One region of the Agrobacterium sp. GW821-FHT14E08 genome, then DNA from elsewhere that is predicted to be linked to it. Evidence: riboswitches for the same ligand, from Rfam matches in the RefSeq annotation. Region 1 holds a riboswitch; each other region holds the start of a gene.

Region 1 (5,548 bases):
CATGGCCGCCCTTGATGAGCACGGCTTTTGCGCCCGCCTTCAGGATCAACTCAGCCTGGCGGGCGATCTCCGTCTCCGTCTTTGCCATCGAAGTCCCGGTCAGCAGCGCCGCTTCCGGCAGATTCGGCGTAACGATGGTCGCGAGCGGCAGCAAGTCGCGCCGCAATGTCTCGATGGCGTCTTCATGCAGCAGTCTGTCACCGGAGGTCGCGACCATGACCGGGTCCAATACCACCGGCTGCGATTGCCGCCGAAGCCGTTCCGCGATGGCGGCGATGGTTTCGATCCGCGAGACCATGCCGATCTTCACCGCATTGACGGCGAGATCGGAGAATACCGCATCCATCTGCGCGATAATGGTGGCGACTGAAATATCCTCCACCGCAGTCACGCCTTTGGTGTTCTGGGCGGTGATGGCGGTGATGACGCTGGCGGCATAGGCGCCGAGTGCGGAGAAGGTCTTGATGTCTGCCTGGATGCCCGCGCCGCCGCCGCTGTCGGAACCGGCAATGGTCAATGCAATTGATGTCATGGCTGTCTCGCTTTCAGCGCCGCGTCAATTTTGGAGCGGAAGTCCTTGGCTGCGCTGGCAATATCCCCCGCGCGGAAAATGGCGGAAATGACCGCCACACCATCCGCGCCGGCGGCAATGACTGAAGGCACGCGGGCAAGATCGATGCCGGCGATAGCGCCGACCGGCATATCCGGCTTCCACTCCTTCAGCAGGGCGCGCAGCGTGGTAAAACCGTCGATACCGACCGGCTTGTCCGGATTGACCTTCGAAACGGTTTTGAACACGCCGCCGATGCAGGCATAGTCGACGGGCATGGAGGCCGCCCGTTCGGCATCGGAACGGTTCTTGACGGTGAGGCCGATGATCGCCTTTTCGCCGAGAATGCGCCTTGCGGTTTTGGCGTCCATGTCGTCGGCGCCGAGATGCACCCCATCAGTGCCCGAGGCGAGGGCTACATCCACCCGGTCGTTGATGACCAGCGGTACGCCGGTGCCGGCGATGGCCTCATGAATGGCGCGGGCGTTTTCGATCATCTCGCGCGTCGAGCCGTGCTTGTCGCGATATTGCAGAATGGTCGCGCCGTTCAGCGCGGCGGCGAGAGCAAGCTCCGGCAGCGGCGCGACATCGCCAAGGCTCGCATCGACCAGCGCGTTGAGGCGGTAATCAACCTTGTTCATGCTCTATCCTCGCGTGATTTGTGATCTCCTCACCGGAAATTTCGGAAAGCGCATCCAGAAACGCCGGTTCGAAGGTGCCGGGGCCTCTGGCGTGCTTGGCTGCGAGTTCGGCGGAAACGCCGGTGACGGCAAGGGCGGAGGCGGCCGCCGTCAGTGCGTCCTTTTCCACCGCCATGAAGGCGGCGATGACGCCGCCCGAAAGGCACCCCGTTCCGGTCACCTTCGCCATCCACGGATGACCGTTGACGATCCTGACGCTGCGGGTCGTGTCACCGAGATGATCCACAGGCCCGGTCTCGATCCTCACCACGCCAGGCACATCGCCGATCAGGCTCATCTCGGCGTGATTGCCACGCACGATCGTCGGGGAAAGTGCAATCAGTTCGCGCGCGAATTCCAGCCGCGACGGCGAATAATCGCAATGCACGGGGTCGACGATCCATGGCTTGCCGGATGCATTGGCGATTTCGATCGCCAGCCGGATGACCTTGCGCCGCTCGGCATCCAGTGTGCCGAGATTGACGGTCAGCGCATCCGCCTTGGTGACGAAGCTCTCGATTTCCTCGAGCGAGGTGGTCATGGAAGGAATACCGCCAACGACAGTGATGCCATCCGCGGTGAATTTCTGCACCACGGTGTTCATCAGGCAATGCACGCGCGGGCGCGTTTGCCGCACCCGCTCCAGAATCTCGGCGGCCTTTGCCGCTGTCGGAAAAGTCGTGGTCATGGCTGCTGCAGCTCCACGGCGATGTCGTCCGCCGCCGGCGCCTGCTTGATGAGCTGCATCTCCTGCATGAAAGCGCCGAAACGGGCGTAGCGCGCGCGGTCGAGTGCGGCCGGGCGTTTGGCGAAACGCGGCAGCGTGTCGAAGAAAGCCTGCTTGTTCAGCGCATCGTCAAGATTCGGATAGGCCTTGATGAAAAGCTGCCAGGATTCCTGAGGATGATTGGTAATGAAGATTGCGGCCTGTTCCACGGCGGAGAGGAAACGCGGCAGGCGGCTGTCCTTTGCGAGATCGCGGTGCGTGACGAAGATCAGCTCGTCATAGGCCGGCACGCCGTGTTCCTCCGGGAAGAAGGAGCGGCCGTCATGTCCCTCGAGCTTCATCTGCGTCAGCTCGAAATTGCGGAAGCCGCCGAGCGTTGCATCGACCTTACCGGCGATCAGCGACGGCGAGAGCGAGAAATTGACGTTGATGAGTTCGACATCATCCTTCGTCAGGCCGTCCTTTTCCAGCATGCGTTTCAGCATGGCATCCTCGAAGCCGGAAACGGAAAAGCCGACCTTCTTGCCCTTCAGGTCCTTTAGGCTCTTGATCGGGCCATCGGCCAGAACGGTGACAGTGTTGAGCGGGGTTTCGACCAGCGTGCCGAAACGCACAAGCGGCAGACCGGCATCGTGATCGAGATAGAGGTTCGGCTGGTAGTGCACGCCGATATCGGCCTGTTTCGCCGAGACGAGACGCGGCACGGCGGAGGGGTCTGCGGGCGGAACCAGTTCCACCTCGAGCCCCGCATCGGCAAACAGGCCGCGTTCCTTGGCGATCACCATCGGCGCATGATCGGGGTTCACGAACCATTCGAGCAACACGGTCAGCTTGTCTGCCGCATGCGATTGCATCGGTGAAAGCACGCTTGCTGCCGCGACGACGAGGGAAAGAAGAGTTCGTTTCATGGTGCCGAAAGTCTCCGTAAAGATCTGAAAGGAATGGTGTGTTCTGTTTCCTTGGCCCAGGGGGCCAGATTGGCGGTCGCCCGGTCGACGATGAGCCGCAGCAGCACCGCCATGATGGCGAGAATGACCATCGCGGCGAACATGGTGTCGGTCTGCATGCGGGCATTGGACTGGATCATCACAAACCCGAGCCCGGCCGATGCGCCCACCCATTCGCCGATGACGGCGCCAAGCGGGGCGAGCGGCGCCGCCACCCTCAGGCCGGAAATGAGCGATGGCAGCGCCAGCGGCACGCGCAACCTCGTGAGGATCTGCCAGTGGCTCGCTTCAGTCAGCGAGGCGGCGTCGAGGATGGCGCGATCGGTGCGGTTGAGGCCATCCGTGAAAGAGGAGGCAACGGGGAAGAAGATGATGATCGCCGTCATGACCACTTTCGAGGCCATGCCGAAACCGAACCAGAGGACGAGGATGGGGGCCAGCACGAAGACCGGAAAGGCCTGCAACACCAGCACCATCGGCCAGACAAGGCGGCCGAGGCGCGGGATGGCGGCAATCGTGAAAGCGACGAGAATGCCGGCGGCGATGCCCGCCGCAAGCCCGAGCGCCATTTCACCAAGCGTTACCAGTGCCTGCCCGAACAGGAAGCCCGGCTGGCGCCAGAAAGCGCCGGCAACATCGGCGGGCGATGGCAGGATATAGCGGGGCGGCGAAAACAGCCACGTTCCCGCCTGCCAGAAAACCAGCAGAAGGCCGACACCGTTCAGCGCATGGGTGGCACGCATGAGCCGGACCTCAGACGCAGACGCACCGTGTGCGAAGGGCGGAAGGTTTCAGCATCATCATTCGTCTCCAGATGTGACAATCTCGGAGATCAGGCAAAGCGGAGAAGAGAAATGGCAGCGCCTGAAGGGTGCGACAGTTTCCGTTCCTACGCCGGCATGACCCGGATCAGGTTCAAGGGTCCGGCTCATCGCCATCTCAGCACCGTTCGGTGCTCCCCTCGGAATGGGTCGGAAACTGTCGCTTTTTTAGCTGGCTGTCAACGGCTCAGATGGTGCGAAGCTGTTCAAATAGCTGACGATGGCTGCTATCGGCGCGATAGAAGACGGCCGGCTGGCCAAGCGGTGCTTCCACGGTGATCTCGCGCCCGCCAGAATGAACGGCGCCGCTCCACAGGTGAACCCATTCCACATCGCCCGGAAGGTGCAGCGTGCGTTGCGTTTCGTCTGCTTTCCAGACCGGGGCAACGAGCAGGTCTGCTCCATAGAGATAGCTGTCCTGAATGGCGTAGGTCTGCCGGTCATCCTCAAAATGCAGGAAGAGAGGCCGCTGCACCGGCAGGCCGGTCCTGGCCGCCTCGGCGGAGAGCGATTTCAGATAGGGAGCAAGTGCTGTATAAATCCTCGTCATGCGGGCGAAATGGGCAAGAACCGCCTCATCCTGATCGATCTGGAGGTTATCGCGCGGGCGGTTGCCCTCATGCGTGCGCATGACCGGGGTAAAAGCCGCCATCTCCGCCCAGCGCATGATGAGTTCCGCGGTTCTCACATTGCCGAACAGGCTGGTGTAACCGCCAATATCGGAATGGTGATAGGCATTGCCCATGAGGCCGGAGGAGAGTGCACCGCAGATGACGGTGACGAGGCCATCATGACGGGAAAAATCGACCGACTGGTCACCGCCCCAGATCAGTGGGCAATGGGCCTGTACGCCGGTAAAGCCCGCCCGCATGAAGAACAGTGCTTCGCCCGTCTTGCCCCGGCTTTCGACACCCTTCGCATTGACTTCCGCCCAGAGGGTGGGCCAGGCATTGTGCATCAGCTTGGCATCGATGCCGTTGGAGAGGTTGATGTCGATCGGCAGATATTCGCCGAAATCCGCCATCCAGCCGGAAAGGCCGAAATCGAGCATGTTTCTGCCGATGATCTCCTCGGCAAACCAGTCGGCTGCGGCCGGGTTGGTGAAATCGACCACGCCGCAGTCGAATTCGCCGAAATCCACCAGCGCCGTCTTGCCATCCGCACCGGTGGCGAAATAGCCGGCTTCTTCGGCAACCGGAAAGAGCGGGCCGTCGACGCAGAGATAGGGGTTCACGTAACCCAGCAAGCGGATGCCTTGATCTGCAAGCTCGGCGATCTTCTGGCGCAGATGCGGATAGCGCGTTTCATTGGCCTGCCAGTCCCAGAACAGGCGTGCGCCGAAGGATGTCTGGCGAAGGCCGACCCAGTCTTCGCACCACAGGCCGGAAACCTTCGTTCCGGCTGCGCGAATTTTCTCCAGCCGGGCAAATGAGTTGACGCCGTCCTTTAATCCGATGATCGCGCCATTATAGATCCAATCCGGCAGCTCCGGCTGACGCCCGAAGCGAAGGGAGAGGGCGGAAACGATGTCGGTAAAAGCGTCGCCGGTGAAAAACTCGATCCTTTCGGGGATCGCCCATATCTCGATTTCGTGGAAATCGCCATTGCGGAAATCGAAGACGGAATAGGCGGTCGTTTCCACATGCAGCGCATATCTGCGCGACGATAGATAGGTCGGCTGCGGATAGTTGGTGTTGTAATAATCACCGCCCGCCTTGCCGTTGACATCGGATTTGAAGGTGATCTCGGTGGTCTTGTCGCGACCGACCCCCGGCTCGGAGGTCCAGAGCGGGAAACGGCGTCCGCGCATGTCGAAATAGGAC
Region 2 (5,548 bases), on a different contig from region 1:
TTCTTCGAACAGGCGATCGAGAAAGGATGTTTGCATGTCCATGGTCTTATCCCAAGAGGCTGGTGTCCTGCCTGTGAACCAGGAGGAGATTGGCGGAATTACCGAGAATGCGGTCGTTGGATATCATCAGGCGGGCGGAATGCGCATCGCGAAGGTGACGGCCGAGGCTGTATGGCGTGCCGTTTTTGTAACCCATGATACCGCAGACCAGCATGGCATGGTCGATGATCTCCAGAATGGTTTCCGAAGAGCAGATTTTCACATTGTTCATCGCGACTGCAAAGGCCATCGACATCAGCTTTTCGGCATCGCTCTTGGTGTCTTCATAAGCCTTGATGCCGGCAATGATGTTGGACTTGACCACCTGCAGCTTGGTGGAAACCTCGGCAAGGCGGATCGCGCCGGGAGGTGCGGTGCCGGGCGATTTCCGCGCCGCGGCTCTGACGAAAGACTGGGCGCGCAGCACCGCATCGGACGCAATGCCGTACCAGACGGCGCTCCACAGCAGGTGAGAGCTTGCAAGCATGGATTGGGCGGCGATTTCCGCAAATGGTTTCGGGAAGATTTGCACCGCCGGCGCCTCGCCGCGGAACAGGAACCCGTCCGAGCAGGTGCCACGCATGCCGAGCGTGTCCCAGACATGGGTTTTTTCGAGCGTGTACTGGTTTTTCAGAAAGACGGTCATCACCTGATCGGCGGGCGCGGCATCCTTGTGCGCACGCGAGGTAATGAGAATGGCATCGGCATTGCTGCCATAGGAAATGACGGTGGCGTCCTTCTCCAGCCGGCAGAAGTCGCCTTCGACCTCGATGGCGCAGATGGAGTTGCGCAGATTGCCGCCGATGCCGCCTTCGGTCGTTGCCGAGCCGAGCAGAAGCTGTTCGCTGGCGATGCGGCTCATGAAGCCCGCATGCCATGCGCTTGTCTCGCCGTGTTCCACAAGGCTCGATGCCTTGATGTGGTGCATGGCGAAAATCATTGCCGTTGCCGAACAGGCCTGGCCAAGCCGGGCGCAGATATCGGCGATTTCCTGCAATGAGGCGCCTTCGCCGCCAAGGGAAGAAGGAACCTGAATGCCGAGCAGGCGCTCCCGCTTCAAGGCGTCAACGGCTTCCCCGGGAAAGCGGCCGGTGACATCCACCTCGTCTGCGTGTTTAGCTGCAATTGTCGCAACACGGCCCGCGCGCGCGGACAGCGTTTCATCCTGCGGCGCTACGGTAACGTTCATCAGGCAGCCTCTTTGCCGTCCAGAATGAGCTTAACGGTATCCTCGATCGCCTTGATGCTGGCAAAGGACTTGCGGTTCAGCAGGTTGTCGGGAAACTCGATATCGAAAGCTTCCTCAATACCCAGCATCAATTGCACCGATGCAAAGGAAGAAAGGCCTGCTGCATAAAGATCCGCTTCATTCGCGATCGTATCGACGGGGGTGGGAAGCTGGCCGAATTTCGCCAGTATTTCACGAATAGTCGCATTCATTCCGACGTATCTCCCATGAATTTCATATCAGGATGGTTTGTGCTTATCGTTACGTTGCAAACGATAATATTCGCCTAAACCGTTAGGTTAATTACAACTAACGGCAGCATGCGACATTCCCGCACCGTTGCCAAGCGTTGATCCGCGCCCTTGACAAATCCCGGGCGGTGTCTTTTGCTATCTTCCATTCACCAGGGGTGTCCCGCCAAGGGGCTGAGATTCTGCTGTTATGCGCAGTGACCCGTTGAACCTGATCCAGTTCATACTGGCGTAGGGACGGTGCAAAGACCGAAGGTCGGCTGGCGTCAAGGCGTCCGGTGTCGGCACTTCGGTATTTTCCATCATTCCGGCTCGAACTGGGTCTCCACTGTCAAACTTTGGAGCCTCATGATGAATATCGCTGCCAAGACTATACCGCTTTCGGTCACAACCGGGCCGCATGCCGCCTCTACCAAAATCCACAAAGCCGGCATTTTACATCCCCATATCCGCGTGCCGATGCGCGAGATCGCCGTTCATCCGACGGCGGGCGAACCGCCGGTGACGGTTTACGATTCCTCCGGTCCCTATACCGATCCATCACATCCCGTTCTGATTGAAAAGGGCCTGCCGCGCCTTCGCCACGGCTGGGTCGTGGCGCGTGGCGATGTTGCGGCTTATGATGGCCGGCACGTCAAGCCGGAGGACAACGGCTTTGCCACAGGCGAGCGCCTGACGCCTGAATTTTCCGTCCGTCACCAGCCGCTCAGGGCGACGGCTGGCAAGGCGGTAACCCAGCTTGCCTATGCGCGGGCGGGCATCATCACACCGGAAATGGAATTCATCGCTATCCGCGAAAACCTCGGGCGCGAAGCCGTTAAGGAGAAGTTTATCCGCGACGGCGAGAGTTTTGGTGCGCAAATCCCCGATTTCGTCACGGCGGAATTCGTTCGTCAGGAAGTGGCGGCTGGCCGCGCCATCATTCCCGCCAACATCAATCACCCGGAACTTGAGCCGATGATCATCGGCCGCAATTTTCTGGTGAAGATCAACGCCAATATCGGCAATTCCGCCGTCACTTCCTCCATGGCGGAGGAGGTGGAGAAGATGGTCTGGGCGATCCGCTGGGGCGCGGATACCGTCATGGATCTTTCGACCGGCCGCAACATCCACAATATCCGCGAATGGATCATCCGCAATTCGCCGGTGCCGATCGGCACGGTGCCGCTCTATCAGGCGCTGGAGAAGGTCAACGGCATTGCCGAAGACCTGAACTGGGAAGTGTTCCGCGATACGCTGATCGAACAGGCGGAGCAGGGTGTGGATTACTTCACCATCCATGCCGGCGTTCGGCTGCATTACATTCCGCTCACCGTCAACCGCGTCACCGGCATCGTTTCGCGTGGCGGGTCGATCATGGCCAAGTGGTGTCTGCATCACCACAAGGAAAGTTTCCTCTATGAGCATTTCGAGGAGATCTGCGATATCTGCCGCGCTTATGACGTCTCCTTCTCGCTGGGTGACGGCCTGCGGCCCGGCTCGATTGCCGACGCCAATGACGCCGCGCAGTTCGCTGAACTGGAAACGCTGGGTGAGCTGACGCAGATCGCCTGGGCGAAGGATTGCCAGGTGATGATCGAAGGCCCCGGCCATGTGCCGATGCACAAGATCAAGGAAAATATGGACAAGCAGTTGAAGACCTGCGGCGAGGCGCCTTTCTATACGCTCGGACCGCTGACCACCGATATTGCACCCGGTTACGACCATATTACTTCGGGTATTGGCGCTGCGATGATCGGCTGGTTCGGCACGGCGATGCTCTGCTATGTCACGCCCAAGGAACATCTCGGCCTGCCTGATCGTAACGACGTGAAGGTCGGCGTCATCACCTACAAGATCGCCGCCCATGCCGCCGATCTCGCCAAGGGTCATCCGGCCGCGCAGGTGCGGGACGATGCACTGTCGCGTGCAAGGTTCGAGTTCCGCTGGGAAGACCAGTTCAACCTCTCGCTCGACCCGGATACGGCGCGGTCCTTCCATGACGAAACCCTGCCGAAGGAGGCGCATAAGGTCGCGCATTTCTGCTCCATGTGCGGGCCGAAATTCTGCTCGATGCGGATTTCCCACGATATCCGCGCCGAGGCGCAGAAGGAGGGGCTGGAGGCCATGGCGGCGCGCTTCAAGGAGGGTGGCGAGCTTTACATGCCGCTCGCAACGCCCGCGAATGCCGAATAAAATGCGCGTCCTTGTCAAGGGAACGGGGGTCGCCGGTTTAACGGCGGCCTTCGAACTGGCGCGGAGTGGTGTCTCCGTCGAGGTTTCGGAGCGCAATGCCGAATCTTCTCGCGGCGCATCCTTTTATGCCGGCGGCATGCTGGCACCATGGTGCGAGCGTGAAAATGCGGCGCAGGCGGTCTTATCGCTCGGTCAGGCGGCGCTTGACTGGTGGGACGAGGCGACTCCGGGCCTTGTCGTGCGGAACGGCACGCTGCTTGTCGCAACCGCCCGTGACAAAGCGGAGCTTTCACGTTTCGCATCCAGGACCAGCGGATATCGTTGGGTGGATGACGGGGAAATCGCTGCTCTGGAGCCTGATCTTGCAGGGCGGTTTCGCTCCGGGCTTTATTTTCCGGGCGAGGGGCATCTGGATCCGCGCCTGGCGCTGAAATCGCTGCATGAGCGGCTTTGCGGCCTGGGCGTGCGGTTTCACATGGGCGTTCCGGTGAATGAACAGTCTTTCGACCGGGTGGTGGATTGCACCGGCCCTGCGGCGGTGGGCGCGATTTCCGGACTTCGCGGCGTGCGGGGAGAGATGCTTTATCTCGCCACGTCAGAAGTTTCCCTGTCCCGTCCCGTCCGGCTGCTGCATCCGCGTATTCCGCTTTACATCGTGCCGCGCGAGCCCGGCCGTTTCATGGTGGGTGCGACGATGATCGAAACAGAGGATACGGGCGCGATTTCCGCCCGCTCGATGATGGAGTTCCTGAACGCCACCTATGCCGTTCATCCGGCCTTTCTGGAAGCTGAAATCATCGAAACCGGCACAGGCATACGCCCGGCCTACCCGGACAATCTGCCGAAAGTCACTGAAGACGGCCGGAGAATTTTCATCAACGGCGCGCACCGGCACGGCTTTTTGCTGTCGCCGGCAATGGCGCGGCAGACGGCTGAAATCCTCTGCCAAACTCTCTCTCAAAAGGAACAGGATCATGAAACTTCTGGTGAATGGCGACGAGCTTGATCTCGCCGCTGAAACGCTGGCCGGTTTGCTCGCCAGCCTCGATTATGAAGGCGACTGGCTGGCGACAGCGGTGAACGGTGATCTGGTGCATTCGGAGGAGCGCGCCAATTATCAGCTAAAGGCGTTCGACCGTGTCGAAATCCTCTCGCCGATGCAGGGAGGCTGAGATCATGCTGACGCTTTATGGCCGCGAGGTCTCCTCCCGCCTTCTCCTAGGCACGGCACGTTACCCTTCGCCGGCGGTGCTTGCCGATGCGGTGCGGGCCAGCAAGACGGATATTCTGACGATTTCACTGCGCCGGGAGACGGCGGGCGGCAAGAAGGGCGGCCAGTTTTTCGAGCTGATCCGTGAGCTGGATCGCAGAATCCTGCCCAATACGGCCGGCTGTCACACCGTTAAGGAAGCGGTGCTGACGGCGAAGATGGCCCGGGAGGTTTTTCAGACCAACTGGATCAAGCTGGAGGTCATCGGCCATCACGACACGTTGCAGCCCGATGTCTTTGCGCTGGTCGAAGCGGCGAAAATTCTCTGTGACGATGGTTTCGAGGTATTTCCCTATACAACGGACGATCTTGTCGTGGCTGAGAAGCTGCTGGATGCCGGCTGTAAGGTGCTGATGCCCTGGTGCGCGCCGATCGGCAGCGCCATGGGACCGCTCAATCTGACGGCGCTGAAATCGATGCGGGCGCGATTTGCGGATGTGCCGCTGATCGTCGATGCCGGTATCGGCCGGCCGTCCCATGCGGTGACGGTGATGGAACTTGGCTACGACGCCGTTCTGCTCAATACGGCGGTTGCAGGTGCGGGGGATCCGGTTGGCATGGCGGAGGCTTTCGCCCGCGCCATAG
Region 3 (5,548 bases), on a different contig from region 1:
AGGCCATCGAGCGTGAAGAACACTGGATGCGTTATGGTGTGACCGCAAGGCGCAAGCGCAATATGCGCCGCGTGGGTGAGCTTCAGGCCATGCGCGCGGAATATCGCGGCCACAAGGGACCGCAGGGCGCGGTGCAGGCGACGGCCGCGGACGTGCGGGAATCCGGCAAGCTGGTCATTGAGGCCGAAGCCATCACCAAGTCTTACGGCGAGCGCGTGATCATCGCGCCGTTTTCACTACGCGTCCATCGCGGTGATTGCATCGGTCTTGTCGGTCCGAACGGCGCTGGCAAGACGACACTTCTGAAGATGCTGACCGGTCAGCTTGAGCCCGATAGCGGCACGGTGAAGCTCGGCACCAATCTGGAGATTGCGACGCTTGACCAGAAGCGTGAGGATCTCAATCCAAACGATACGCTCGCGCATTACCTCACCGATGGACGCGGTGATAATCTGCTGGTCAATGGTGAACTGAAACATGTGACGGGCTATATGAAGGACTTCCTGTTCCAGCCGGAACAGGCCCGTACGCCGATCCGCAATCTTTCCGGCGGCGAGCGCGCCCGTCTTATTCTGGCTCGTATTCTGGCAAGGCCGACCAACCTCCTGATCCTGGACGAGCCGACCAACGATCTCGATATCGAAACGCTCGATCTGTTGCAGGAAGTCGTCGCGGGCTTTTCGGGCACCGTCATCCTTGTCAGCCACGACCGCGATTTTCTCGACCGTACCGTCACTTCCACCATCGCGCCCGCCAATCCGGATCAGCCGGACGGACGCTGGATCGAATATGCTGGCGGCTACTCGGACATGATGGCGCAGCGCAAGGGTGCGGCGGAAGAAAAACGCAAGGCGGAGAAGCAGGAAAAGGCGAAGGCCGCACCTTCCGCCTCCGCATCGCAGGACCCTTCAAAGGCCAAGGCCAAGCTTTCCTTCAAGCAGAAATTCGCGCTCGAAAACCTTCCCAAGGAGATGGAAAAGGCGCAGGGCGAAATCGCAAAACGCGAGCAGCGCATGGCTGATCCCAATCTCTTTGCCAAGGACCCGGCCGCCTTCAACACGCTGGCGCAGGAAATGACAAAGCTGCGCGAAAAGCTTGAAGCCATGGAAGAGGAATGGCTGGAGCTGGAGATGCTGCGTGAGGAAATCGAAGGCTGACGGCGGTTGCGATTTCTTGATTGATATCTCATCCGCCTTTGACAGGAAGGCGGAATTGCCGTTTCCTGTCCCGGTTCGGAGGAGTTCAGAAAATGCGCATGATCTTCGTTAATCTGCCGGTCAAGAATATCGAGACATCGAGAAGCTTTTTTACGGCTCTGGGTTTCAGCTTTAATCCGGAATATTCGGATGACCGCACGCTCTGCATGATCGTTGAGGAGAACATCTTCGTGATGCTGCTTCAGGAAGAGCGTTTCCGCGATTTCATCAATGGCGATATAGCCGATGCGACGCGCAGCACAGAGGTGCTGACCTGTCTTACGGCGGGAAGCCGCGAAGAAATCGACCGGATGATCGAAACGGCGCTTGCTTCCGGCGGAAGCGGCTGGAAACCCGTTCAGGACCATGGCTTCATGTATGCTGGCAGCTTTCAGGATCGCGACGGTCACGTCTGGGAACTGGTCCATATGACGGCGCAGGGCTGATCGCGGCCATCTTGCCAATCAGCGACAGCGGGACTACATCATCATCATGATCTAACGGGGTGTCTTTTGTACTTGCGTGCAAAAGGCTGAGAGGCTTGCCAACCCGAAGAACCTGATCCGGTTCATACCGGCGGAGGGATTAGACGGCTTCAAGGCAAGCGGCTATTTCCCTTTTTGTTTTGAGGAGATACCCGTGCGCCGTCGTCTTTTCCTGAATTCCCTTGTTGCCGCGTCGCTGTTTCTGCCCGGTCTTGCCGTCGCGCAGGATAGGCAGGAACTGACCGTCTATACCTATGAGAGCTTCGTTTCCGAATGGGGTCCCGGTCCCAAGGTGAAGGAGGCCTTCGAGAAGGTTTGCAACTGCACGGTCAACTTCGTCGGTGTGGCGGATGGCGTGGCGCTGCTCAATCGTCTGAAGCTTGAAGGGGCGGGGTCCAAGGCGGACGTCGTCGTTGGTCTCGACACCAATCTTGTTGCGGAAGCGAAACAGACCGGTCTCTTCGATGTCAGCGGTATCGATGCATCGGCGGTCAAGGTGCCGGGCGGCTACACGGACGATGTTTTCGTTCCTTATGACTACGGTCATTTCGCCGTTATCTATGACACGCAGACGGTGAAAAGCCCGCCGACGAGTTTGAAGGAGCTGGTGGAAGGCGATCCCTCGCAGAAGATCGCCATTCAGGATCCGCGCACTTCCACGCCGGGGCTTGGCCTGCTGCTCTGGGTAAAGTCGGTTTATGGCGACAAGGCTCCGGAAGCCTGGGCGAAGCTCCGGAAGCGTATTCTTACCGTCACGCCGGGCTGGTCGGAATCCTACGGTCTCTTCACCAAGGGTGAGGTACCGATGGTGCTTTCCTATACCACGTCGCCCGCCTATCATATGGTCTCGGAAAAGACCGACCGATACCAGGCGGCCGCTTTCTCCGAAGGGCATTACATCCAGATCGAGGTTTCCGGCCTTCTCAAAAACGCGCCGCATAAGGAACTGGCGAAACAGTTCCTCGCTTTCACGCTGACATCAGGTTTTCAGGATGCGATTCCGGAAAACAACTGGATGATGCCGGTTGCGGCAACGTCCAAGCCTTTGCCCGAGGCTTTTTCAAAGCTCGTCGTGCCGCAGAAGACTTTCCTGATGGACCCGGAAGAGGTGGCAAAAAACCGCAAGGCCTGGATCGACGAATGGCTTGCCGCCATGAGCATGAATTAAGGAAGAGGCACGCCCGCGCATGATGCTGCGTTGCTACTACAGGTGGTCGATCATTTTCGGAACGGCGGCGTTTGCCGCCGTTTTCCTGTTCATGGCGCTCGCCATCGCGGCCCTTCTGTTTTTCGATGCCGGGGCTTCCGCTGCCGGTATCATGGATGCCTATACGCTGCGCATCCTGCGTTTCACGCTTTATCAGGCAACGCTTTCCACTCTTCTCTCCATTGTTCTCGGCCTGCCGGTGGCGCTGGCGCTCTCCCGTCGGCAGGACTTTCGAGGGCGTATCTGGATCATCCGGCTGATGGCGGTGCCGATGGGGCTGCCGGTGATTGTCGGCGCTTTCGGCATCATTGCCATCTGGGGAAGGCAGGGTGTTTTGAACAAGGCTCTCGTTTTTGCCGGCGCGGATGAGCCTTTCAATATTTATGGCCTTTCCGGCATCCTCATTGCCCACGTGTTCTTCAATCTGCCGCTGGCGGTGCGGCTGATGCTGGCCGGGCTGGAGCGTATTCCGGGCGAATATTGGCGGATGGCGGCGAGCCTCGGCATGGGGCCGGTTTCGGTGTTCCGCTTCATCGAATGGCCGGCGGTCTCGCGGCTTGTTCCCGGCATTGCGGGGCTCGTTTTCATGTTGTGCGCCACCAGCTTCACGCTCGTGCTTCTGCTTGGCGGCGGGCCGGCGGCAACGACGCTGGAAGTGGCGATCTATCAGGCGCTGCGGTTCGATTTCGATCCGCAGCGGGCGATCGCGCTTTCGGTTCTGCAGATCGTCCTCACAGCGATCCTGCTCGGCCTTCTGGCTTTTTTGCCGGCACCCGAAGCGGAAATTGCCTCGCTTGGCCGCCCCCTTCGCCGTTTTGACGGCAAGGGTATTGGCGCCCGTCTTTGGGATGGGATGGCAATCGTTCTTGCTGTTCTGCTGATTGGTGTGCCGCTTGTCGCCATAACAGTCTCAGGTCTGAGTGCGGATCTGCTGCGCCTTCTGTTCGCGCCGATCTTTCTGCGCGCGGCCGCGACCAGTCTTGCGATCGCCATGCTTTCCGCAGCCCTTGTCGTGCTTTGCAGCTTCGCGATCATCAGCGCACGCCAGGCCGTGGGTTCCGGACGACATACGGCCCGACCGCTACGATTTCTGTCCACCACGCTTGGGGCAGGGTCTTCGCTTGTGCTGCTGGTGCCGCCCGTTGTTCTGGGAAGCGGGTGGTTCCTGCTGTTGCGGCCCTTTGGAGATGTCAGCTTTTATGCTCCCGTTCTGGTGGCGCTCATCAACATGCTGATGGCTCTGCCGCTGGCCATGCGGGTGCTGGAACCTGCCTTCAACAGTCACTTTTTGCGCACAGGCCGGCTCTCCGCCAGTCTCGGGCTTCAGGGTCTGGCGCGGCTGCGGTTTGCCGATCTGCCGGTTTTGTGGCGGCCACTGCTCATGGCGTTTTCCTTCGCCATGGCCCTGTCGCTTGGTGATCTCGGGGCGGTTGCCCTGTTCGGATCGGAAAACTTCGTCACCCTGCCATGGCTGGTTTACAGCAATATGGGCAGTTACCGCACCAATGATGCCGCCGGATATGCGTTCATCCTTGGTATTGTCTGCCTGCTGCTTGCCGCAGGGGGTGTTTCACGGCAATCGCAATCGGCAAGGGCGAGCATATGACGGATTTTGCAGTGGAGCTGGATAAGGTGAGGCTGCGGCTCGGAACGCAGGATTTCGATCTCGATTGCGTATTCCCGCAAGGTCAGGTGACCGCCGTTGTCGGCGCATCCGGTTCGGGCAAGTCGACGCTCCTTAATCTCATCGCCGGTTTTGAGGATCCCGATTCCGGTCGCATCTTGATCGGCGGAGAGGATATGAAGGCGCGCGATCCTTCCGAAAGACCGGTCTCATCGATTTTCCAGGACAATAATCTTTTTGCCCATCTCGATATTTTCACCAATATTGCGCTCGGTGTCAGCCCCGGGCTGAAGCTGCGGGCGGAAGACCGCCAGGGGATCGATGTGGCGCTTACACGCGTGGGTCTTGCGGGTTTTGGCAAACGCCTGCCGGGCACGCTTTCCGGTGGGGAAAGACAAAGAGCCGCTTTGGCGCGGGCACTGGTCAGGAAAAAACCTGTCATGCTGCTCGACGAACCTTTCGCGGCGCTCGATCCGGGGTTGCGGGCGGGCATGGCATCCCTGCTTCTCGACTTGCACGGCGAAACAAAAAACACGGTGATTATTGTCACCCATCACCCCGAAGACATAAAAAAGCTGGCGCAGCGGGTGGTTTTTCTTGATCGCGGCCGTGTTGTTTATGCGGGCTCGACCGCAGATTTCTTCGCCACACAAAATGTGAAGGCGGTGGACAGTTTTCTGAACGGCTGATCGCCTTATTTTCGACGCGTGCCGCTGGCAATCGCTTTAGATGACTTCAATGGCGCTAATTTGCACTTGCCAGTTTCAAGTTGTTGCCCGAGAAAAGACGAGAATTATTGCGTTCTTCAGGAATATTCCGGACTTGATGGATCGTTTTTACCGTTTCGGCATTCATGGCTCGTTGGGGCGAATCTGTTATTCTGGTCTGCAATTAACGGATGATCAGGAACGTTAGGGGCAGGCATAGAGAATGAGAAATAGCATGACTGCACAGTGGAGTCTTTTCTCCCGTTCAGGCCTTCGCCGTTCGGGCAGGATGGCGGCCGCGTGTTCCGTGCTGACGGCGTCTGCCGTGT

What was found. Region 1 has a riboswitch for thiamine pyrophosphate ahead of AC1ROR_RS15820 (ABC transporter permease). Riboswitches for the same ligand answer to the same signal wherever they lie in the genome.
Region 2: linked by a shared signal. The riboswitch ahead of thiC (phosphomethylpyrimidine synthase ThiC) and the one ahead of AC1ROR_RS15820 (ABC transporter permease) in region 1 are both predicted to bind thiamine pyrophosphate.
Region 3: linked by a shared signal. The riboswitch ahead of thiB (thiamine ABC transporter substrate binding subunit) and the one ahead of AC1ROR_RS15820 (ABC transporter permease) in region 1 are both predicted to bind thiamine pyrophosphate.

Annotation. Positions count from the first base shown of each region.
Region 1 covers NZ_JBXAPJ010000003.1:677,231-682,778, forward strand. Annotated here, with positions in the region: gene thiD (bifunctional hydroxymethylpyrimidine kinase/phosphomethylpyrimidine kinase) at 1-532, opposite strand, end outside; gene thiE (thiamine phosphate synthase) at 529-1,191, opposite strand; gene AC1ROR_RS15810 (hydroxyethylthiazole kinase) at 1,178-1,918, opposite strand; gene AC1ROR_RS15815 (ABC transporter substrate-binding protein) at 1,915-2,865, opposite strand; gene AC1ROR_RS15820 (ABC transporter permease) at 2,862-3,647, opposite strand; TPP riboswitch at 3,774-3,876, opposite strand; gene AC1ROR_RS15825 (alpha-glucosidase) at 3,913-5,548, opposite strand, start outside.
Region 2 covers NZ_JBXAPJ010000005.1:356,649-362,196, forward strand. Annotated here, with positions in the region: gene AC1ROR_RS19725 (amino acid--[acyl-carrier-protein] ligase) at 1-42, opposite strand, end outside; gene AC1ROR_RS19730 (acyl-CoA dehydrogenase family protein) at 47-1,228, opposite strand; gene AC1ROR_RS19735 (acyl carrier protein) at 1,228-1,479, opposite strand; TPP riboswitch at 1,663-1,774, shown strand; gene thiC (phosphomethylpyrimidine synthase ThiC) at 1,870-3,693, shown strand; gene thiO (glycine oxidase ThiO) at 3,695-4,699, shown strand; gene thiS (sulfur carrier protein ThiS) at 4,668-4,865, shown strand; gene AC1ROR_RS19755 (thiazole synthase) at 4,870-5,548, shown strand, end outside.
Region 3 covers NZ_JBXAPJ010000005.1:196,283-201,830, forward strand. Annotated here, with positions in the region: gene AC1ROR_RS19010 (ABC-F family ATP-binding cassette domain-containing protein) at 1-1,157, shown strand, start outside; gene AC1ROR_RS19015 (VOC family protein) at 1,250-1,642, shown strand; TPP riboswitch at 1,688-1,798, shown strand; gene thiB (thiamine ABC transporter substrate binding subunit) at 1,836-2,849, shown strand; gene thiP (thiamine/thiamine pyrophosphate ABC transporter permease ThiP) at 2,869-4,494, shown strand; gene AC1ROR_RS19030 (thiamine ABC transporter ATP-binding protein) at 4,491-5,201, shown strand; gene AC1ROR_RS19035 (M48 family metalloprotease) at 5,509-5,548, shown strand, end outside.